DNA from 4 places in the Candidatus Pantoea soli genome. Region 4 is predicted to be linked to each of the others. Evidence: predicted binding sites of a transcription regulator. Region 4 holds the regulator's gene; each other region holds the start of a gene.
The links. Region 4 encodes PurR, which represses purine synthesis genes. Its sites were predicted from a motif close to CANGCAAACGTTTGCNTG; they were not measured.
Positions count from the first base shown of each region.

Region 1: D8B20_RS01685 (nucleoside-specific channel-forming protein Tsx) is a predicted target of PurR. The motif match lies at 3,577-3,594, and genes of this name have one in related genera.
Region 2: guaD (guanine deaminase) is a predicted target of PurR. The motif match lies at 4,422-4,439, and genes of this name have one in related genera.
Region 3: D8B20_RS10690 (NCS2 family permease) is a predicted target of PurR. The motif match lies at 2,980-2,997, and genes of this name have one in related genera.

Region 1 is NZ_CP032702.1:377,584-383,497, forward strand. Features, by position in the region: gene D8B20_RS01670 (amidohydrolase) at 1-914, opposite strand, end outside; gene D8B20_RS01675 (LysR family transcriptional regulator) at 1,020-1,919, shown strand; gene yjdN (VOC family metalloprotein YjdN) at 1,992-2,429, shown strand; gene D8B20_RS01685 (nucleoside-specific channel-forming protein Tsx) at 2,474-3,337, opposite strand; gene D8B20_RS01690 (sensor histidine kinase) at 3,874-5,232, opposite strand; gene D8B20_RS01695 (response regulator) at 5,229-5,888, opposite strand.
Region 2 is NZ_CP032702.1:1,848,234-1,854,147, forward strand. Features, by position in the region: gene hpxO (FAD-dependent urate hydroxylase HpxO) at 1-813, shown strand, start outside; gene dcp (peptidyl-dipeptidase Dcp) at 838-2,889, opposite strand; gene guaD (guanine deaminase) at 2,940-4,292, opposite strand; gene ydfG (bifunctional NADP-dependent 3-hydroxy acid dehydrogenase/3-hydroxypropionate dehydrogenase YdfG) at 4,642-5,388, shown strand; gene D8B20_RS08600 (YnfA family protein) at 5,441-5,770, opposite strand; gene D8B20_RS08605 (DUF1283 family protein) at 5,900-5,914, shown strand, end outside.
Region 3 is NZ_CP032702.1:2,281,811-2,287,724, reverse strand. Features, by position in the region: gene D8B20_RS10710 (D-lyxose/D-mannose isomerase) at 1-127, shown strand, start outside; gene D8B20_RS10705 (ketose 1,6-bisphosphate aldolase) at 141-1,001, shown strand; gene D8B20_RS10700 (carbohydrate kinase family protein) at 1,003-2,055, shown strand; gene D8B20_RS10695 (response regulator) at 1,992-2,738, opposite strand; gene D8B20_RS10690 (NCS2 family permease) at 3,153-4,451, shown strand; gene D8B20_RS10685 (AMP nucleosidase) at 4,538-5,914, opposite strand, start outside.
Region 4 is NZ_CP032702.1:1,658,367-1,664,280, forward strand. Features, by position in the region: gene cfa (cyclopropane fatty acyl phospholipid synthase) at 1-516, opposite strand, end outside; gene punC (purine nucleoside transporter PunC) at 828-2,030, opposite strand; gene punR (DNA-binding transcriptional activator PunR) at 2,140-3,051, shown strand; gene purR (HTH-type transcriptional repressor PurR) at 3,048-4,073, opposite strand; gene cydH (cytochrome bd-I oxidase subunit CydH) at 4,347-4,436, shown strand; gene D8B20_RS07765 (C40 family peptidase) at 4,500-5,291, opposite strand; gene D8B20_RS07770 (Grx4 family monothiol glutaredoxin) at 5,658-5,914, shown strand, end outside.

The sequences.
Region 1 (5,914 bases), 1.3 Mb from region 4:
TTGCTGACGCCGCGCGTTTCCACCTTCATCAGGGCGCAGTCGGGGACCACGTTGCGGCCGGTGCCTGCCTGCAGCACGCCGACATTCACCCGCGCCACGCCTCCGCTGTGCTGGGGCAGGCTGTGCAGGCCAAGCGTGGCCTGCGCAGCGGCCAGCAGCGCATTGCGTCCCGCTTCCGGATTGCCGCCCGCGTGGGCACCGGTGCCGGTAAAGGTGACGTCCAGCTTGGTAGTGGCCAGGAAGCTGTCACTGCCGCAAACGATTTCGCCCGCAGGCACGCCGGTGCCCAGATGGATGGCGGTAAACAGATCCACATCATCCAGCACGCCCGCGGCAACCATGGCGCGGGCCCCGCGCACGCCCTCTTCGGCGGGCTGGAAAATAAGTTTGATGGTGCCGCTCAGCTGCGCTTTCATCGCCATCAGCACGTCCGCCAGCGCCAGACCGATGGTGGTGTGGCCGTCGTGACCGCAGGCGTGCATCATGCCGGGGTTGCATGAGGCAAAGCCCTCGCGCGCCGGCAGGTGATCGGCATCCTGACTTTCATGCTGATCCAGCGCGTCCATGTCCACGCGAAATCCCATCACCGGGCCGGGGCGACCGGTTTCCAGCGTGGCGACCACGCCGCAGAAACCGCCGGAAAAATAGGGCAGCCACTGCGGCAGCGCGCCCTGTTCCCGCGCGCGTGCTTCCTGCTGCGCCAGCAGCTCTGCGGAGGGCAGCCCCATACGCGCCTCTGCCGCAATCACCTCCCGGCCTAGCTGCAGCTGATAACCAAGACGATGCAGCGCTTCCGCCACCCGCGTCGCGGTGCGGAACTCCAGCCAGCCTGATTCGGCATAGTGATGCAGATCGCGACGCCATGCCTGCATCTGCGGCACCCGGGATTTCACGAGCTCAGAAAGGGTTTTCATCGGCTTGTCCTTTATGTTGATTTTTTGTGCACTGCCCCGAATCTACACAATGGTATTAGCGTGCATAAGATGCGAATATCTTTTGCCCGATAAACAGGAGTTATCATGCCTTCTGCGCTCAAACTTCATCAGCTGCGCGCCTTCGTGGAAGTGGCGCGTCAGGGCAGCATTCGCGCCGCCAGCCGTCTGCTGGGCCAGTCACAGCCTGCGCTGACCAAAGCGATTCAGGAGCTGGAGCTGGCGCTGGGCGCGCGGCTGTTTGAGCGGCGGCAGCAGGGCGTCACGCTAACGGATATCGGCAACACCTTCTTTCGTCACGCCTGTCTGGTGCTGGAGGAGCTGCGCGTGGCGCAGGAAGATATTCAGCAGCGGCTCGGGCTGGCGGGCGGGCAGGTCAATATCGGCGTCGGCGGCAGCATTGCGCGTACCGTTATGCCGCAGGTGATCACGCAGTTTCATCGGGAGTATCCACGGGTGAAAGTGCGCATCGTTGAGGGACAGCTGGTCTCGATGGTGCATGAACTGCGGCAGGGCGCGCTGGACTTCACCATCAATACTTACGATCGCCACCATCTGGATCAGGAGCTGATCTTTGAGCGGCTGATGCAGCGCGATTATCAGGTCGTGATGCGGAAAGGCCATCCGCTGGCGCACGCGCGCTCGCTGGCGGAGCTGCAGCACTGTGACTGGACCATGCCGACGCCGCAGGGCAGCTACTATCGGCTGCTGCACGATCTGTTTGGCGAGCGCGGCATGGCCCCGAAGATCGTGGTGACCTGTGAAACCTTTATGGCCTGTACCAGCCTGGTGGCAAAGAGTGATTTCGTCAGCATCATTTCGCGTGACGTGATTGAAGATCCGGTGCACGGCGGTCAGCTGATCGCGCTGGATCTGGACGATCCCTTGCCGCAGGCCACCTTCTATCTGATTCAGCGCAAAGACACCGCGCTCACGCCGATGAGCGCCTATATGGCACATCTGTTTCGCCGCGCCTGCCAGCCGTGACGGGCCAGAAAACGCATCGTCTACACTGTAAGGGTACGCGAGAAGTTAACCGATCTATCAACGGAGGTTGCGATGCAGGTAAGTCCTTATTTATTTCTCTACGGGCGTTGTGAAGAAGCCATAGCTTTCTATCTGGAAGCCACCGGCGGTGAGATTCTGCAAAAGATGACATTTGGCGATATGCCGGAGCAGGGTGAACAGGTGGGCGATCAGTCCGCGCCGCCGCTTCCGCCAGAAAAAATCATGCATGCGCATCTGCGGATTGGTCAAGGTGAGTTGATGCTGAGCGATGGCGATACGTCCAAGCCACCGGCTTCTGAGCATGCGGGTTATGCGGTGAGCCTGGCCACGCCAGATGAAGCCGAAGGAAAGGCCTGGTTCGATAAGCTCTCCGCCGGCGGTAAAGTCACCACGCCGTGGCAGAAGACCTTCTGGTCAAACGGGTTTGGTATGTTTATCGACAAGTTCGGCATTCCATGGCGTATCAACGTGGTGAAACCCCAGGAATAACCGGCAGGCGTGGCCGCCCGTCGCGCGGCCACGCACAGCGTGCATCAGAAGTTGTAACCCACCACCAGGTAGTAGCCCCAGCCGGTTGATTTCACTTCAAATGGACCGCGGCCAAAATTCAGCTCCTGGCCATCAGCCCACTGTCCACCATTGTGGAAATAACGCGCCACGGTAGAGACATGCCAGTGGTCATAGTTCAGCGACAGAATGTGGCTGGAAGCGACAGAGTTGCTGGTGCGCGAGCGGTCAGATTTGTCGCGCAGATCGGAACCCCAGTCAAAGTTGGTAAAGCCGATGTAGCTCAGCTTGCCGCCCCACAGATCGGTGATTGGCACAAAGTATTTCACCTTGAAGCGATAGCCGTCCCAGCTGTTTTCGTTCGCTGCACCGTAGTTTTCCCACTGGTATTTGGCATACACGTTCAGTGAAAGCCCAACATCGCTGTGGGTATCAATGTCGGTACCCAGACCCATGTACCAGGTGTTCTGCCGGTTGTCGCTGTTGCGACCCATGTCGTAGATATAGTTGTTGGCGAAATACCACTCTTTGAAGGGGCCGAACGCCAGGCTGGTGCCGGTGAGCTTATCAATGGAGAAGCGTGGTTCAATCTCCATAAACATCGGCGAACCGTGGTCAAACACGCCGTTGGCGTTACTGTTGCCGACACCAAAGAAGTTGGTCAGATCCAGGTAGCCGTAAAAATCGAACCAGTCCTTTTTGGTGAAGGCTTCGTATTCGAGATAAACGTCGTTGTTGAACTGCGGCCCGAAGCGGGTGTGGTAGCTGCCCACCACGTTCACGCTCTGATGCCACCAGTCAGAGAGGTATTGCGGATCGCTTTCTGCCTGCGCGGCACCGGTCCAGCTGCTGGCCAGTAAGGCCCCTGCTATCAACGTTTTAAATTTCATTATTGTTAACCACATGCTTGTGATCGCCGCGTGCGCGCCGCGATCGGGTGAAATCGATCCCAGGGGATGGGCAGTGTGCTGTTTTCGCCAGTCTCTGGTGCCGGCGTTTCAGGCCCGCGTAATGTGCCTGTAACAAGGCGATAGAAAATAGATTTTGATCACGTTTGTCAAAATGTGTTGCATTTCGATTCAATGAAATTGTGATGAAGTTCACATAATTGATGTGCGGTGAACGGAACGAAGCAACCGTTTACGTTGTCGCGATGATGCCAATGTTGGTTGAGGGCGTTCAGAAAGCAGACACCGGTGACGATCGCCGTCATACCGGTCATAAGGATAGCGACAGGGCGTAAGGGACGAGGGAAAAAGGGCCGGTTACGGGCGGCGCGCATGCGGCGGTCGGCTAGGGTATGCGGGCCCCGACCGCGGGCATTTCGCAGCCGGGTGTCCGTGTTTCGCCCGGACAAGCGGGCACGTTCCGCGTTGAGGAACATGGTTGCCCGGCGGCGAGTGCCAACCGGCGCGTTGCGGTAACGCTACGGTAGCGTCACCCGCACCTGCAGCCCGCACACGTTACCCTGCGGGCTGAGGCAATTCGACAGCGCGACCTGCATCTGGTACTTCTGCGCCACGCTGCGCACAATCGATAAGCCCAAACCGCTACCCTGCGCCTTGACGTCGGGCGAGCGGGTAAAGCGGTCAAAGGCGCGATCGATAAAGGATTCCGGCATGCCTGGCCCGTTGTCGACGATATCGACCACGGTATGCGGGCCGACGTGATGCAGCAGCACATCCACCATGCTGCCTTCCGGGGTGTGCAGCATCGCATTGCCGATCAGGTTATCAAACAGGCTGCGCAGCTCCGAGCGGCTGGCGTGCAGGTGGTAGTGCGCGCTGCCGTTAAAGCCGATATCGATGCCGCGCTTGTCGGCCACCACCATCAGCTGTTCAATGCTCTCTTTCAGCAGATCGTCCAGCGCAATCGCTTCTACGCTGGCAACCACCGATTGATCTTCCTGGCGCGAAACGTTCAGCAACTGCGTCACCAGATGGCGCGTGCGCGTGACGCCCGCTTCCAGCTGATCGAACTGGCGGCGGGCTTCGCCCGGCTGAATATGCTGACGCAGGTTCTCCAGCTGCAGGGTCAGGGCGGTCACCGGCGTACGCAGTTCGTGAGCGGCGTCCTCAAGGAACTGCCGCTGCGATGACCAGGCGGTGCGCAGCTTATCCAGCAGCGAGTTATAGGCATCCACCAGCGGCAGCACTTCATCCGGCAGGCCCGCCGGCGAGACGCTGTGTGAGTGCAGCATCTCCTGGGCGGCAATCTGGCGCGACGCCGCCCGCAAATCACGGGTAATCGCCCGTACCACCAGCCAGATCACCAGCAGCGAGAGCGGCATCATCAGAATCAGCGGAATGATGGCAGAGAGCACGCGCTTCACCATCAGGCTCTTCATATAGCCGACGTTGTGCAGCACCTGAATATTGCCGATTTCACTGCCAAGCTCTCCGGGCCGGGTGTAGACACGCCATTCACAGTCATCACCGCAGTCGCCCACTTTGACGTCTGACCAGCCCTTTTTCGCCTGCAGCGGCGCATGCAGCGTCGGCCACGAGCTGGCGCGCAGATGATTGCGCGTATCCCACAGCTGCACGATGTAGGTGCTGCGCAGTTTCTCCTGCTCCATCACCATCGGCATCAGGGCGGGCATGCGCTGGCTGCTTGCCCAGGCATCGGCAATTTTCGCCAGCTGATCGTCTTTCATCGTGCCCATCATGTCGCCGTAGCAGTGATAAAAATACCAGGTGACGCCGCCAATCATCGCCAGATGCAGCAGCACCAGCGTGGCCAGCAGCTTGTTACGCAGCGAACGCATGAAGGTAAAGGAACTCATAGTGCCGGTACCCGCCAGCCCAGGCCACGCACGTTGCGTATCACTTCGTTATCCAGCTTGCGGCGCATGCCGTGGATCAACACATCCACCGCATTACTGGTGACCTCTTCCCCCCAGCCGTAGATGCGGTTCTCTAACTGTTCGCGCGACAGGATGGCGCCGGGACGCTCCAGCAGGGCGTACAGCAGGGCGTATTCACGCGCGGTCAGCTGCTCGCGCTGGCCTTTGTAAACCACTTCGCGCGTCATCATGTCCAGCTGGACGTCGCCATTGCCTAACAGGGAATCTGCCGCGCCGTGGCGGCGTCGGGTTATGGCGCGCATACGGGCAAGCACCTCCTGCAGATCGAAAGGTTTAAGCAGATAGTCATCGGCGCCGCTGTCGAGCCCCTGAATGCGCTGCTGCACGGTGTCACGCGCGGTCAGCACCAGCACCGGCGTGGTGTCGCCGCGCGCGCGGGCGCGACGCAGCACGTTGATGCCGTCTTCGCGCGGCAGCCCCAGATCAAGCAGCACGCAGGTGTAATCGCCTGCCGACCAGGCGTTGCTGGCAAAGACGCCGTCGCGTACCCAGTCTACCGACCAGCCTGCGGCTTCCAGCGCCTGCTGCAGGTTGGTGCCTATCATTTCATCGTCTTCTACCAGCAGCGCTCGCATGGTTCTCTCCCCTGGCTGATTGCAGG
Region 2 (5,914 bases), 190 kb from region 4:
CGCCCGCGTATCCGTTTTGGCAAACGCGTGACGCACGTTGAACAGCACGCCCGCGGCGTCACCGCCTGGTTTGATGACGGCACGCAGGAATCAGGTGATTTCCTCGTGGCCGCCGATGGCACCCATTCAGTTTTGCGCGCCTGGGTCACCGGGGAAAAGCGTGAGCGACGCTATGCCGGTTACGTTAACTGGAACGGGCTGGTCACCCTTGATGAAAGCATCGCACCCGCCGATCAGTGGACCACCTTTGTCGGCGAAGGCAAACGGGTGTCACTGATGCCGGTCAGCGGCCAGCGCTTTTACTATTTCTTTGATGTGCCGCTGCCCAAAGGGCTGGCGCAGGATCGCGCCTCGGCTAAACAGGATTTGAAAAGCTATTTTCGCGACTGGGCCGCGCCGGTACAGCGCCTGATTGAGAGCCTGGATGCCAGCACCATCAACCGCGTTGAAATTCACGATATTGAACCCTTCAGCCGCTTTGTGCGCGGACGCGTGGCGCTGCTGGGCGATGCGGCGCACAGCACTACCCCGGACATTGGTCAGGGCGGCTGCGCCGCCATGGAGGATGCCGTGGTGCTGGCACAGACGCTGGCCACGCACTCGCTGGGAATCGAAGACGCGCTGCTGCGCTATCAGGCGCGCCGCGTTGAACGCACGCGCGATCTGGTGCTGAAGGCGCGTAAGCGCTGCGATGTCACGCATGCCAGGGACGCCGCCGTGACGGCCGCCTGGTATGCGGATTTACGCAATGAAACCGGCGAGCGGGTGCTGGCCGGCATGTGTGACACCATTGAAGGCGGGCCGCTGGGCTGAGAGCCCGCCCCGCCAGGCGGTCAGTCAGGCGTCGGTGAGGCCGCGGTTTTTCAGCATCGGGCCGATATCCGGCGCCCTGCCGCGCCACGTCAGCCACAGATTTTGCAGATCGCTGCTGTTACCGCGTGACAGAATCTGCTCACGGAACTGCTGGCCATTCTCGCGCGTCAGGCCACCGCGCTCAATAAAGGCCTGGAAGCCATCATCCGCCAGCATTTGCGTCCAGATATACGCGTAATAACCCGCGGCGTATCCGCCACCCCAGATATGCCGGAAGTAGCTGGAACGGTAGCGCGGCGGTACGCTTTCCAGTGCAAGGTTCTCTGCTGCCAGCGCCTGTTGCTCAAAGTGCGCCACGTCCTGTAAACGATCGTGCGGCGTCAGCGAGTGCCACTGCAGGTCCAGCAGCGCCGCCGCCAGCAGTTCCGTCATGTCATAACCTTTATTGAACTGCGCGGCGCGCACCATTTTTTCCCGCAGTGCTGCGGGCATCGGCTCCCCGGTCTGATAATGCCGTGCGTAATGCGTGAATACCGCCTCGTGGCTGGCCCAGTGCTCATTAAGCTGCGACGGAAACTCAACAAAATCGCGCGGCGTGGCCGTACCCGAGAGCCCGGCATAGCGCTGAGTGGCAAACAGACCGTGCAGCGTATGACCAAATTCATGGAACAGCGTGATCACTTCATCCCAGCTCAGCAAGGCGGGCTGGCCCGGCTGGGGTTTCGTGTAATTGCAGACGTTGTAAATCACCGGCTTCGTCTCAAGCAGCGTGGACTGATCGACAAAATTGCTCATCCACGCTCCGCCGCTTTTGTTATCACGCTTGAAGAAATCGGTGTAGAACAGCGCCAGCGGGGTGTCGTCGGCGTCAAAAATTTCATAGACGCCGACGTCCGGATGGTAGACCGGCAGGTCGTGACGCTGAACAAAGCGGATGCCAAACAGCTGGCTGGCCGTCCGGAATACGCCCTTCTCCAGCACGTTATTCAGTTCAAAATAGGGGCGGATCAGATTTTCATCCAGGGCGTAACGCGCTTTGCGTACTTCCGCGGCGTAGAAATTCCAGTCCCAGGCCCGCAGCGGGAAACGGTGTTGCTGCTGATCGATCACCTGCTGAATATCGGCGGCTTCGCGTTCCGCCCGCTGACGTGCGGCCGGCACGATATTGCGCATAAAGCCAAAGGCGGCCTCAGGCGTTTTCGCCATTTGATCCTGCAGGCTCCATTCGGCATAGCTGGTAAACCCCAGCAGTGCCGCCTGCTCAGCACGCAACTGCGCCATACGCGCCACGATCGCCCGGGTGTCATTGTCATCGCCCTGCTCGCTGCGCGTCAGCGCCTGATGAAATAACGCTTCACGCGTAGCCCGCACCGCCAGCGACTGCAGCGCAGGCTGCTGCGTGGTGTTTTGCAACGGAATCAGCCACTGATCGCGCAGTCCACGCGCTTCGGCGGCCGCTCTGGCGTGCGCCAGCGCCTCTTCGCTCAGCCCCTCCAGCGCCGCGGCACTGCTGACTACATAGGCTCCGGCCTGGGTGGCGGCGAGCAGCTTATTACCAAAGCGCGTGCCAAGGCTGGCCAGCTCCTGATTGCAGGCGCGCAGCCGGGTTTTCTCTTCCTCGCTCAGGCTGGCACCGGCCAGCTGAAAAGCCTGCCAGGTCACCTCCACCAGCCGCATGGCTTCCGCATCCGGACACTGTGAACCGCGCTGCTGGTAGACGCTGTCCAGTCGGGCAAACAGCTGACTGTTCAGATGAATTTCGTCATTCAGCGCCGCGAGTTTCGGCGTAATGATCTCCTCAATTTCCTGCAGCCGCGCGCTGGTATTGGCCGAGGTCATGGCGTTAAAAACGTGACTGACACGCGTAAGCAGCTGGCCGCTGCGCTCCAGCGCCTCATAAGTATTGGCGAAGGTGGCCGGTTCAGGATTGCGGGCAATAGCGGCCACCTCCTGACGCTTCTCCTCAATCCCGGCTTCCAGCGCGGGCAGGTAATCCTCCTCCCCAATCTGGTCAAACGGCGGAGCCTGATACGGCAGCGGACTGACGGTGAAAAACGGATTAACACGTGAATGCATTTTCGCTCCTGATGATCGGCAGCGCCGCGCAGAGAGGCGGCGGAGTGCTTTTATCCTGGCAGCTTCACCGGCTGGCAACAACTCCCGCTGTGCGGCGATGAAGTCTGCTGCCACACCGGTTTGCCGTTAACCCAGGTCTGATAAATGTTGCGATCGTCACCCAGCGTCATCAGCACAAACAGCTGCTCCCAGATATCGTTGCAGTTCGCATTGCGCAGCGTCTGCAGCGGCGAGACGGCCGGGTCGAGCACCACAAAATCGGCCTCTTTACCGGGCATAAAATTCCCGATGTGATCGTCCAGATCCAGCGCATGCGCGCCGCCGAGCGTGGCGTGATAAAACGCCTCAGCGGCGCTGAGCCGGTACTGCTGCAGCTGGGCCACTTTGTAAGCCTCGCCCAGCGTCTGCAGCAGATTGAAGGTCGTGCCGGCGCCAACATCGGTGCCGATACCGATACGCACCCTCTGCCGCCAGCTGCGCTGCAGGTTGAACAAGCCGCTGCCGAGGAACAGATTAGAGGTTGGACAAAAGGCAATCGAGGAGTCGGTGTCATGCAGACATTGCCACTCTGCGTCTTCCAGATGCAGGCAGTGGGCAAAGACGCTGCGACGGCCGGTCAGCTGATAATGATGATAAACATCCAGATAGCCTTCATGCTGCGGGAACAGCTGTTTGACCCACGCCACCTCATCCGGGTTTTCACTCAGATGCGTGTGCACCCAGGTGTCCGGAAACTCCTCATGCAGCTGGCGGACCTGCTCCAGCAGCGCCGGTGACGAGGTGGGCGCAAAGCGCGGCGTCAGCGCATAGCCGAGCCGGCCGCGCCCGTGCCAGCGGGTAATCAGCTCGCGCGTTTGCTGGTAACTTTGCTGCGGCGATTCGAGCAGGTAATCCGGCGCGTTGCGATCCATCATCACTTTGCCCGCAATCAGGCGCATCGCCAGCTGCCCGGCGGCGGTGAACAACGCCTCCACCGATTGCGGATGGACGGTGCCAAACACCAGGGCAGTGGTGGTGCCGTTTGCAAGCAGCTGTTGCAGGAAGAACGCCGACATCTGCGCGGCATGTTCAGCGCAATGGTACTGGCCTTCCACCGGAAAAGTGTACTGATTCAGCCACTGCAGCAGTTGTTCGCCCCAGGCACCAATCATTTCTGTCTGCGGATAGTGAATATGCGTATCCACAAAGCCCGGTACAATCAGCTTGCCGCGCAGATCGATCATCTCACCGGCCTGGCTGTGCTGTTCCGTCCAGGCTTCCAGACTGACAATGTTGCCGGCGCGCAGCGTCAGTACGCCATCCTGCAGATAGCGCGCCCGCGACGCCACCTCCTCCGGCTGCTGTGCCAGCCCGGTAAAATCAAAAAAGCTGGCGCGCAGATGTGTCAGCGATGCGTCAGACATAATGCTCCTTAAATGTGTCGCGATCGGATTTCAGACTGTTCTGCAAAGCTTGTGCCAGCACACAGTTAGAAATATAGCCTTTAAATTCATAAAGTTAATACCACGCACCCCGATTGCGCACTTATCGCGCAGGCAACCGGTTGCGTTGGCTGGCAATCGGTTGCGATTTAACAAGCGGCCACGGTGCGCCGTTTTGCAGCCGGAAGCTGGCCCCGGGATGGTGCAGTGCCGCCCTTCAATGGTGCAGTAAAAACCGGGTGCCGCGCCGCGCCGCAATTCACGAGCAGCGCGCCGGGGTTAGTGCTAAGGTGTGACGCAGAGCACCTGAAATCATATAAGGAACAGTGAGATGATTATTTTTGTTACCGGCGCCACTGCCGGTTTTGGTCAAAGTATCACCCGCCGCTTTATTGCTACAGGTCACAAGGTGATTGCTACCGGCCGACGGGCGGAACGGCTTCAGGCGCTGAAAGAGGAGCTGGGCGACAATCTCTATACCCTGCAGCTGGACGTGCGCAACCGCGCCGCCATTGAAGAGGCCATTGCCGCGCTGCCGGCTGAATGGCGCGATATTGACGTGCTGGTCAATAACGCCGGCCTGGCGCTGGGGGTTGAGCCTGCGCACAAAGCCAGCGTCGAAGACTGGGAAAACATGATCGATACCAATAACAAGGGCCTGGTGTATATGACGCGCGCCGTGCTGCCGGCGATGGTAGCGCGCAATACCGGCCATATCGTCAATATCGGTTCGATTGCCGGAACCTGGCCCTATGCCGGTGGCAATGTCTACGGTGCCACCAAAGCCTTTGTGCGCCAGTTCAGCCTTAACCTGCGCACCGATCTGCACGGCACCGCGCTGCGCGTGACGGACATTGAGCCTGGCCTGGTCGGCGGCACGGAATTTTCCAACGTGCGTTTTAAAGGCGATGACGGCCGTGCCGATGCGGTGTATGAAGGTACCACGGCGCTGACGGCAGAGGATGTTACTGAAGCGGTGTACTGGGTGACGACGCTGCCTGCCCACGTCAACATCAATACGCTGGAGATGATGCCGGTGAGTCAGACCACTGCCGGTCTGAAAGTCCACAAAGGTTAAGTCATTTCTGGCGGCGTCTCTCTCCTGCAGGGAGACGCCCGCGCCGGTTTGCTCAGGCTTTGCCCCAGCCCGCCACCATGATTAACATGCCACAGAAGGCCACCAGCGCCCCGGTCCAGTCCCATACGTTCAGCCTGACACCCTCCACCACGCGCAGCCAGATCAGCGCGGTCAGCACATAAACACCGCCGTACGCCGCATACACCCGTCCGCTGGCTGCCGGGTGCAGCGTCAGCAACCAGACAAACAGCGCCAGGCTGGCCGCCGCCGGCAGCAGCAGCCACGCGCTCATGCCCTTTTTCAGCCATAGCCACGGCAGAAAACAACCGGTGATTTCGGCCAGGGCCGTGAGAAAAAACAGGATGGCGGTCTTCACCAGCATAAAAAACTCTCTGTTACGTAAACAAGCGGCTCACCGCTGGTGAGCAAAGAAGCGGCGATGATATACTTTTGCCCTGTGCAGTTACAGCCGCTATCCGCGCTGTGCCGGAGAAAACCAAAGGAAATGATGATGAAGAAACTGTTA
Region 3 (5,914 bases), 620 kb from region 4:
CTCGATGCCCAATGACGACGAGCACGACAATGTGTTTCTGACGCCGCTGGCGCGCTTCAATCCGCTCGACGAGGATGAAACGCCGCGCTGGCTGCTGTGTAACGAATATCACCGCTGGCTGGCTTAACAGGAGGTTTTTCATGGCACTGATTTCTCTGGCGCAGGGGCTGGCCCACGCGCAACAGCAGGGCTACGCGCTTGGCGCGTTTAACGTGCTGGACACCCACTTTCTGCGCGCGCTGTTTCAGGCGGCGCAACAGCAGCGCTCGCCGTTTATCATCAATATCGCCGAGGTGCATTTTAAATATGTCAGCCTCGAATCGCTGGTGGCCGCGATCCGGACCGAAGCCGCGCGTCATGCCATTCCGGTGGTGCTGAATCTCGATCACGGCCTGCATTTTGAGGCGGTGATGCAGGCGATTCGCCTTGGCTTTACCTCGGTGATGTTTGACGGCTCCGCCCTCAGCTATGAGGAAAACGTGCGGCAGACGCGGGAAGTGGTGAAGATGTGCCATGCGCTGGACGTGTCGGTGGAAGCCGAGCTGGGCGCGGTAGGCGGCGATGAGGGCGGCGCGCTGTTTGGCGAAGCGGACAGCGAGAAATTTACCGATCCGGCGCTGGCGGCAGAATTTGTGCAGGCCACCGGCATCGACTGCCTGGCCGTGGCCATCGGCAATGCGCACGGCAAATACAAAGGCGAACCGAAGCTGGATTTTGCCCGGCTGGCGGCGATTCGCGCGCAGGCCGGTATTCCGCTGGTGCTGCACGGCGGCTCCGGCATCAGCGAGGCAGATTTCCGTCACGCCATCTCGCTTGGCATCCATAAAATCAATTTCTACACCGGCATGTCGCAGGCCGCGCTGAACGCCATTGAACAGCAGATGGGGGCGCGCGATGCGCGTTATGACGCCTTTGCCGAGCTGTTAATGGCGGCAGAGCAGGGCATTACGCAGGTCGTGGCGGAGCAGATGCAGATTTTTGGCAGCGCCGGGCAGGCCTGAGGTGACGGCGCGCAACGGTATTCTTGCCGCCGGCACGCTGCTGGTAGACCACGTCCAGCGCATCAGCCACTGGCCACAACAGGGCTGGCTGACGGAGATCACCGCGCGCGAAGCGTGCAGCGGTGGGGCGGCGCTCAATGTGCTGTTTACCCTGGCGCGGATGCAGGTGGGCCTGCCGCTGGCCTGTGCGGGCATGATCGGTGAAGACAGCGACGGCGACTACCTGCTGCAGCTGATGGACGCGCATCAGGTGGAGCGCCGCTTTGTGCAGCGCACCGGGCAGGCAGGCACCGCGATGACGCAGGTGATGACTGCGCCGGACGGCCAGCGCACCTTTTTTCATGCGCGCGGCGCCAACGCGCTGCTGGATCTGCCGCACTTTGACGCAGTGATCACCCCGCACCGGATCTTCCATCTTGGCTATCTGCTGCTGCTGGACCGTCTGGACGTGCCGGATGCGCAGTTCGGCACGCGCAGCGCGCGGCTGCTGGCACAGATGCAGCAGCGCGGCTATCTCACGTCGCTGGATCTGGTCACGCGCCCCGGTGAGTATCGTCCGCTGGTGGTGCCGGCGCTGCGCTGGCTTGATTATCTGGTGATTAACGAACTGGAGGCGCAGTCGCTGACCGGCGTGACGTTACGCCATCAAAACCAGCTGGCTGCCCCGGCGGCGTTTGGCCGCGCGGCTGACTGGCTGCTGACGCAGGGCGTGCGGCAGCGGGTGGTGATTCATGCGCCGGAGGGCGCGTGGGGGCAGGAACGTGACGGTGAGGCACACTGGCAGCCCGCATGGCGGCTGCCCGCAGAAGCGATTGTCGGCAGCGTCGGGGCAGGGGATGCTTTCTGCGCGGGCGTGCTGTACGCCAGCCATCAGGGCTACCGATTGCAGGAGACGCTGAGGCTGGCGCATACCTGCGCCTGTTTCAACCTGCGCGCAGCGAACGCGCTGGACGGCACGCGCCCGCTGCGCGAGATGCAACACTGGATGAGTCAGGCAATCTGCGTCTCACGTGCGGCGGATGGCGGGCGCACGACGTCGGCGGAAAACACATAGCCCAGCCCGCGAATGGTGCGGATCAGGCTGGGCTGGTGCGGGTTAGCTTCAATTTTGCGGCGCAGCCGCATGATCAGGACGTCAATGGTGCGATCAAACACATCCAGCGTTTCACTGTGGGTTAACTCCAGCAGCTGGTCACGCGTCAGCACTTTACGCGCATGCGCGACCAGCGCGCGCAGCAACGCATATTCGCCCTGCGTCAGCGGCACGCTTTCACGCTGCGGATTAAACAGCTGACAGCGGCTGTCATCCAGGCGCCAGCCGTTAAACTGCCAGCCCGCGTCTGCCATGCCCTGCGGCTGCGCCAGTCGGCCGCAGCGCCGCAGTGCGGCCCGCGCCCGTGCCACCACCACGCGCGGGTTAAACGGCTTGGCAATGTAGTCGTCGGCACCCATCTCCAGCCCTACCACCATATCCGCCTCCGATCCCATGCCGGTGAGCATGATGACCAGCAGATCGGGACGCTGCCGCTGCATCTGCTGTAAAACCAGCAGGCCGTTGGTGTCCGGCAGCATCATATCCAGCATCACCAGTGAGATCTCCGGATGCTGTGCCAGCAGCGCCAGCGCGTCGCGTCCCTGGTGACAGCTGTAGACGGTAAACACATGTTCACTCAGTACATCGTGCAGCAATGCACAGATGGCACGATCATCATCAACGACCAGAATCGCGGGCTTCATGGCTCTGCCTCTTGTCAGGGCGAAAGGGTTAACAGCAGTGTAACCCGGCGTTTTTACGCCGCTTATTCACACTTCAGAAACGTGAGCGGTATCGCCTGGCAGTGTCTGAAAGCGTGCGTTACCGCAATATTTGCCGCGCTTTCTGCTGGCCGGGGGAAAACGATTGCGCAGATCAGGTGCAATGCACCATAATCGCGCCTCGTTCTGGTTCAGAATTTTCCTAACCACAGCGGCGCCCGGAAACGTAAACGATTGCGCAGGGGAGTGGCATAGCAATTGCTATGTGGACAGGGGAAAGCGGAAGGTGACCAGCCTTACGTCCGGCGAGCTCGCTTTCATCAATACAATAATCAGCGAATTAACCACATTGGCAAGTGAGAACCGGCCCTGTGCCGTCTCCGCTTATGAGAGATGATGATGTTAGAAAAACTGTTCAAACTGAAAGCGCATCACACCACGGTGCGCACGGAAATCATCGCCGGGATCACCACCTTCCTGGCCATGGCCTACATCCTGTTTGTCAACCCGAGCATTCTGGGTGCGACCGGCATGGATAAAGGCTCGGTGTTTGTGGCGACCTGCCTGGCGGCGGCGATCGGCTCGATACTGATGGGCCTGATTGCCAACTATCCTATCGCTTTAGCGCCGGGGATGGGGCTCAACGCGTTCTTTACCTACACCGTGGTGCTGCACATGGGTTATACCTGGCAGATTGCGCTGGGTGCGGTATTCCTGTCAGCGGTGATTTTCTTTGCCCTGTCAATTTTCAAAATCCGTGAGTGGATCATCGCCAGCATTCCGCTGCCGCTGCGTGCCGGCATTGCGGCGGGAATTGGTCTGTTTCTGGCGCTGATTGCGCTGGAAGGTGCAGGCATCGTGGTGGACAACCCGGCCACGCTGGTGGGCCTGGGCGATCTGACGAAACCCGGTCCGCTGCTGGCGCTGCTGGGGTTCTTTATCATTGTGGTGCTGGAAGCGCGCCGCGTCACCGGGGCGGTGCTGATTGGCATTCTGGTGGTGACCTTTATCTCCATGGGCATTGGCCTGACGCCGTTTGGCGGCGTGTTCTCTGCACCGCCTTCTCTCGCGCCCACCTTTATGCAGCTGGATATTGCCGGTGCCTTTAACGTAGGCCTGGTGAGCGTGATCTTTGCTTTCCTGTTTGTGGATGTGTTCGACAACACCGGTACGCTGCTGGGTGTGACCAAACGCGCCGGTCTGGCGGATGAGCAGGGCAACGTGCCGAAGATGGGACGCGCGCTGATCGCCGACAGCGCCGCGGCGCTGTTTGGTTCGCTGCTGGGCACCTCTACCACCACCAGCTATGTGGAATCGGCCGCGGGCGTGAGTGCCGGCGGCCGTACCGGTCTGACCGCCATCGTGGTGGCGATCCTGTTTCTGCTCAGCCTGTTCTTCTCACCGCTGGCAGGCAGCGTGCCGGTTTATGCGACCGCGCCCGCGCTGCTGTTTGTCGCCGTTCTGATGGCGTCCGGGCTGGCAGAAATTGACTGGAAAGATGTCACCACCGCCGCGCCGGTCACCGTAACCGCGCTGACCATGCCGCTGACGTACTCTATCGCCAACGGCATCGCCTTCGGCTTTATCACCTGGACCGTGGTCAAGCTGCTGAGCGGGCGCACCCGTGAAGTCAACGCCGCGCTGGTTATTCTCTCCCTTCTGTTCGTGATCAAGCTCGGCTGGCTGAGCGCCTGATAAAAAAACGGAAGCCCGTCCGGGCTTCCGTGTCTGAGGTTGTCGTGGGGCAGAAATGCGCAATCCCTGCCCGCGGCCGGTCCGCGCTAGCGGAACGGCGGCTCGTTGAAGGTGCGCAGCTTGCGTGAGTGCAGCTTGTCGCCCTCGGCGCGCAGCAGCTCTACCGCGCAGATGCCAATCTGCAGGTGTTCAGAGATGGCGCCTTCATAGAAGCGGTTAGCCTGGCCGGGCAGCTTGATTTCACCGTGCAGAGGCTTGTCGGACACGCACAGCAAGGTGCCATAGGGCACGCGGAAGCGGTAGCCCTGCGCCGCGATGGTGGCGCTCTCCATATCCACCGCCACGGCACGGCTGAGATTAAAGCGCAGCGCGGAAGCCGCGTAGCGTAGCTCCCAGTTACGGTCATCGGTGGTCACCACCGTACCGGTACGCAGCCGTTGTTTAACCTCTTCGCCCGGCATACCGCTGACGGCTTTGGTGGCGTCATACAGCGCGCGCTGTACTTCAGCGATGCTCGGAATCGGGATATCCGGCGGCAGCACGCTGTCCAGCACGTGATCGTCACGCAGATAGGCGTGCGCCAGCACATAATCGCCAATGCTCTGGCTTTCACGCAGCCCGCCACAGTGACCAATCATCAGCCAGGCGTGCGGACGTACCACGGCGAGGTGATCGCAGATGGTTTTCGCGTTAGAGGGGCCGACGCCGATGTTAACCAGCGTAATGCCACGGCGATTAGGTGAGGTCAGGTGCCAGGCGGGCATCTGATGTTTCTTCCACGCCAGGTCTGACATCAGCGCCGTCGGGTCGGCGGTCTCAGCGGTAATTACCACGTCACCGGCGCAGGCCAGACTGTCGTAAGGCGTATCCGGATCCTGCACCTGCTCAATCGCCCAGCGGACAAACTCATCGACGTAGCGCGTGTAGTTGGTAAACAGAACAAACGGCTGGAAGTGATCCACCGCGGTGCCGGTATAGTGGCGCAGGCGCGCCAGCGAGAAGTCGGTGCGCAGCGCATCAAAGTGCGACAGCGGGAACAGCGCATCGGCATTAAACAGCCCGTCGGCGGTTTCATCGCCAATCTGCGACAGCTCGGTGGTAGGGAAGTGGCGCGCAATGCTGGCGCTCATGGAGCGATCCAGCGACAGGTCAGAGCCGTCAATCACATAGGGATAAGGGATCTCCTGCTGCGACGGGCCCACCTCGATCAGCACGTCGTACTCTTTTTCAATCATCTGCAGCTGCTCGCTGAGATAGTGACGCAGCAGCGCCGGACGCGTAATGGTGGTGCTGTAGCGGCCGGTATGGGTAAAGCGGCCCCAGGCGCGGGTACGATTCTGCTGCGGGCCTTCACCCTGCCAGGTAATGCGCAGTTCAGGATAGACAAACAGCCCCTGACGCCGGGCTGTTTCATCAGGCAGCGTGCCCTGCTCAGTGAAGTCACGGATGGCGTTGCGCAATGC
Region 4 (5,914 bases):
CAGCAGCGTCATGCCCGGCGCCAGCTGCAGCTTGCGGCAAATCATATCAAGTTTTGCCTGCTGCGCCTGCTCCAGCGTCTCAGCGCTTTTCCAGTAGCCGCAGGAGTATTGCATGAAGGGATCCAGCATCAGGGCGAACAGGTCATTGCCCAGGTCGTAATGCTCTTTACCCACAATCCAGGCGCGCTTTTTCGACTGCAGGTTGGTCAGGCGCGCTGCGGCGATGCGCAGGGTATCTTTGAAATGGTGGGGAAGCTGTTTATCCAGATGATGCTTCAGCGCCCGATGGAAGAACATGTCGAGACGCTCACACTCCCACCAGCCGTCCATGTAACTCTCGCCAAGGCCCAGCGATCCCTCCTGCAGGACCCGTTTAAAAAAATCCGGATGTTTTACCTGAATATCCCAGGGGCGTGTGCCATTGATGTGGATATCTGCCCGCTCCAGCAGCTCATGGGCGATACGAAACCATTGGTTTTCTTCAAGGCTCACTTCTTCTATACACGATGAACTCATAGCTTCTCCATCACCTTTCCGATTTAAACCTGAGAAAGAGAATAGTCAAATTCCCCAGGCCTGTGAGAGAACTCACGGAAGATCCGTGCGCCAGATAGTCGACGTTTTACAGAGGTAGAGATCTCAACAGAAATGTCCGGCACAGCATCGCAGAAAGATGCCCGCGCAGACGCCATCCCAGCGACAGAGTCGCGAATAAATAAGGCAATTATGTTATTGATTTGTTACAGAAATGCTGACCCACCGAGTATATGCTCACGTGGGTCAATATTCAACGGCTTATCGTTATCATGCTAACGATAAGCGTTGCATCAAAGCGTATCTTCGCAGGGGCGGGCAGGGTCAGCAACGTCACTTTGTGCGACAGCGGTACGTTGCCAGAGATAGCCTGCCCACGCCAGTGCGACAGTGATCACCATTACCAGTGTAGTGTGATACAGCGCATGTTGCAGGCCGGATGAGACAATCAGGCTGGCCAGAAAACAGAGACCAAGCTGCAGCAGGTTCTGCAGGCCGGCCGCTTTGCCGGTGGCCTGTGGGAACGGGGCCAGCGCGCTGGCAACCACAATCGGGTAAATCGCGCCGTTAGCCAGCGCCATACCACAGAACGGTAGCAGCAGGCCAGCCAGTGGTGGCGCAGGCAGCAGCGCCACGGCGAACAGGCTGATGATGCTCAGGCTGTAAACCAGCAGCAGCCACGGCAGCAGCTGTGCACCCTGAAAACGATTCAGCAGCGCGCGGCAGCCAAAGCCGCCGACGAGGAAGGCGATGGTCTGCGGAATGTAGCTCAGGCCGATGTCAGCCGGACTCAGCCCCGCCGCAGCGAGGATAAAGGGGGAACCGGTCAGCCAGGCAAAAAAGCTGGCTGAACAGGCGGAGTAAATCAGCACATTACCGCTGTAAACCCGGGCAGCGAGCAGCGTGAGCCAGCCGGGCTGCTCGCCCCGATCGCGCTGCTGCGGCGCAGGCGCGCGCAGGCGCAGCGTGCCGCATAGCAGCACGCCGGTCACCAGCGCCAGCACCAGAAAAATCGTACGCCAGTCAAAATGATTCATCAGCCAGGCACCCAGCAGCGGTGCCAGCGCCGGTGAGAGCGCAACCAGGGGCATAATCGTGGCGAACACTTTATTGGCCTGCGCTTTCGGATAGCGATCGACCACCAGCGCCTGCCAGCTCACCGCTGCCGCACACACGCCAACCGCCTGGATAAAGCGCAGCGCCAGCATCAGCCAGACATCGCTGACCCACAACATCGCGAGGCAACTGACGGCAAACAGCGTCAGGCCAGCCAGCAGCACCGGTTTGCGGCCAATGCGGTCTGACAGGGCACCCCACAATACCTGAGCACAGGCAAAGCCGCCCAGGAACACACTGAGGCTGGCACTGATGGTACCGGGGGCGGTCGCGAAATCGCGCTGCATATCGCCAAACGCTGGCAGATACATATCCGTGGCGAGAAAGCCAAGCATACTCAGCACGGCCAGATAGGGCAGAAATCCTTTTGATGACAACATAGTGATTCTCATTCGACAGGGTGAACGGCGGGCAGTGTAAAAGGGTGCAGCCAGCTTTGTGAAACGCTAATATTTGCATTGTGCTATCAAAATTTTTGCAGGCAAAAAAATGTGGTCTGAATACGCTTTGGAAGTGGCCGATGCGGTTGCGCGCACGGGCAGCTTCAGCGCCGCAGCGCAGGAGCTGCACCGCGTGCCTTCTGCCATCAGCTATACCGTGCGCCAGCTGGAAAGCTGGCTGGCGGTGCCGCTGTTTGAACGCCAGCACCGGGAAGTGGTGCTGACGCCGGCTGGCGAGCATTTTGTGCGCGAAGGACGATCTGTTATCAAAAAAATGCTGGCAACCCGCCGCCAGTGTCAGCAGCTGGCCAACGGCTGGCGCGGTCAGCTGAGTATCGCCGTGGACTGCATTGTCAAACCGCAGCGTACGCGACAGCTGGTGAAGGATTTTTATCGTCATTTTCCCGATATGGAGTTGATCATCAGTTACGAAGTGTTCAACGGCGTGTGGGATGCGCTGGCTGACGGGCGCGTTGACGTGGCGATTGGCGCGACGCAGGCGATTCCGGTGGGCGGTCGTTTTGCCTTTCAGGATATGGGGGCGCTTAACTGGCGCTGCGTGGTCAGCCCCGATCACCCGCTGGCTGGCAGCACACAGCTTGACGACGAGACGCTGCGCGCCTGGCCGTCGCTGGTGCTGGAAGACACCTCGCGCGCCTTACCGCGCCGCATGACCTGGACGCTGGATAACCAGCGCCGGCTGGTGGTGCCGGAGTGGGAAACCGGGCTGGACTGTCTGCAGGCCGGCTTGTGCGTGGGCATGATCCCCGGCCATTTAGCGCGGCCGCTGCTGGACAGCGGCGCCCTGACGGAACTGACGCTGCCGCAGGCTTTTCCGGACAGCCCCTGCTGTGTCAGCTGGTCAGAACAGGGTGACTCACCGGCGCTGGACTGGCTGCTGAGTTATCTGGGGGATGCGGAAACGCTGAACCAGGAATGGCTCAGCGAGACGCGCACTTAACGGCGATAGTCGCGGAACGGGCCATCCGCGACCGAACGGCGTTCAATCAGCGTAGGCTGCACTTCAATGGTTTGCGGCTCTTCGCGCTTGCTGGTAATGCGATCCAGCAGCATCTCAAGCGCTTTTTCCCCCAGCTGGGCTTTGGGCTGATGGACCGTGGTCAGCGCGGGCGTGAAGTAGCGCGCGTTGCGCACGTTATCGTAACCGATGACGGAAATATCCTGCGGCACGCGCAGCCCCATCTCATCAGCCGCACAGATTGCGCCCATCGCCATGATGTCACCGCCGCAGAACACGGCAGTAGGGCGCTGCTTCTGGTTGAGGATCTGCTGCATCGCCTGATAACCGGATTCCGGCTCAAAGTCGCCCTGCACAATCCACTCCTGACGCACGGTAATGCCCGCTTCATGCATCGCCTGTAAAAAACCAGCGTGGCGTCCGCCCCCGGTATTGCGTTCCATCTGGCCCGGAATCGCCCCGATATCACGGTGGCCGCGCTCAATCAGATAGCGTCCGGCGAGATAGCCGCCGTGAAACGCATTATCCTGCACGGTATCGGTAAAATCGCCGCGCGATTCGCCCCAGTCCATCACCACCATGGGAATGTTACGGTTCTCTTCCAGCATCTGCAGCAGATCGTCCGGATACTCTGAGCACATCACCAGCAGCCCGTCCACGCGTTTTTGCGCCATCATCGACAGATAGGCGCGCTGTTTTTGCAGGTCGTTATGCGCGTTACCGAGGATCAGGGTATAACCGCGGTCAAAACAGTGATTTTCCACCGCTTCGATAATCTCGGCAAAATAGGGCGCTTCGCTGGAGGTGGCCAGCAGCCCCAGCGTTTTGGTGTGGTTCACCTTCAGACTGCGCGCCACGGCGCTGGGTGAATAGTGCAGTGCTTTGATCGCTTCCCATACGGCGTTGCGCGTCTCTTCAGCAACGAAGCGCGTTTTGTTGATGACATGCGAAACCGTGGTGGTTGAGACACCGGCGCGTTTCGCCACATCTTTAATTGTTGCCATCTGAATGGTACTCCTGGGCTTATCGCAACTTACTGATAAGTATATTGTTAAACGTTTGCGTCTGCGAAGGGTATTTTACCCCGTTTTGGCCGGAAAACCGGCGTTTCAGGGGCAAAGAAAACGCGTTCGCAGGCTGTCAATGCAGCATGCGCAAAACCTGTTGCGCAACGAAAGGCGGCGATTCTAGCAAGCTGGCGCGGATAACACGAGATTTTTGCCGGTTGCTGTGCGAAAATTCTTTAACCATGATAACAGTGTGGCTATGGAGCAAGGATGAGTACGGAGATGAAGCTGGCGTTAATGACCACGGTCGCGGCGCTGATGATGATTGTGGCCTTCAGTTTTACGGCAATTCTGCACTAATAAAAAAGCCGGCGCTGAGCAACAGCCGCCGGCTTTTCTTTGCTTGCTTGCGCAACGCAACGCTTAGCGAATGGTTTTAGGTGTCATCATGCGGCGCGCGCCTACATAGTGTTTCTGCCAGTAATCTTCGCTTAGCGCACTGATTTGAATATCTTTACCGGTACGCGGCGACTGAATGAACTTGCCGTTGCCCAGATAGACGCCGACGTGATCGGCAGCACCGCGGTTATTAATGCGGAAGAAGACCAGATCGCCTTTCTCCAGCAGCTCGCGTTTGATCGGGGCCGCATCGCGCAGATGATACATTTCATTGGCGGTGCGCGGCAGTTTGAATTTGACGAGGTCTTTATAGGCGTACCACACCAAACCGCTGCAATCGAAACCGGTATGCGGCGAGGTGCCGCCCCACTGATAAGGCTTACCCAGCTGTCCCATCAGTTTATTCATCGCCGTTTCACGCGCTTTCTGATAGCGCAGGCGGTGAGACTTGCTCATTTTAATGCCGGTCAGGCCCTGAACCTCGTCATCGGCCTCTGCCGCGGCAGCGGCTTTCGCCAGGCGCTGATGACCATATTTTTTACCGCTGAGTTTCAGGGGGGCGCGACGGCTGGTGGTTTTCTGCAGTGCGGTGGCGGTTTTCTGCTGCTTTTTTAGTTTAAATTTCTGCACCGACGTCAGACGGGATTTTTTTGTGGTGGTCTTCACCGGACGTCGCTTGCGGCGCTCATCGTCACGCGCACTTTTTTTCTCAGTCTTCTGCAGACTGGCATTAACCGGCGTGTGCGGGGATGCAGAAGCCACATTAACGAACAGTTGGGCAAAAGCCAGTATGAAAAGCGTAATCAGTAAACGCATAGTCCGGTTACAGGTTAAGCAGGCTGCTCAGGCACAGGCTGCGGAAAAGTTAGAAAAATCTGATCAAAAATCAGAGCCAGGGCAATTCTAATCCACTTTTTTTCTAAAAGGTAAGGGCTTTTTCCATTAATCTGTTACGGCACTGAATTTGTGGCAAAAATGAGCGATTTCAGCCGGTTAAGCCAGCGAAATTATTGCTAATTATTAATTGATTAATGCCTGTTAATGATATGAAAATGTTATCGTTCAGTCATCCGCTTAACAAAGATGGCGATCGCACTGTCGCGGGGCAAAATCCCGTTTTCAGTCGCGGGGCGAAGTCGCTACAATAAACAAACACGAAGTGAAGGATTAAGGAAGGCAAAAATGAGTACTGTTGAAAAAATTCAGCGCCAGATCGCAGAAAACCCGATCCTGCTGTATATGAAAGGGTCGCCAAAGCTGCCAAGCTGCGGCTTCTCTGCGCAGGCGGTGCAGGCGCTGTCTGCCTGTGGTGAGCGCTTCGCGTATGTGGATATCCTGCAGAATCCGGATATCCGTGCTGAATTACCTAAGTACGCTAACTGGCCAACATTCCCGCAGCTGTGGGTGGATGGTGAACTGGTCGGCGGCTGCGACATCAT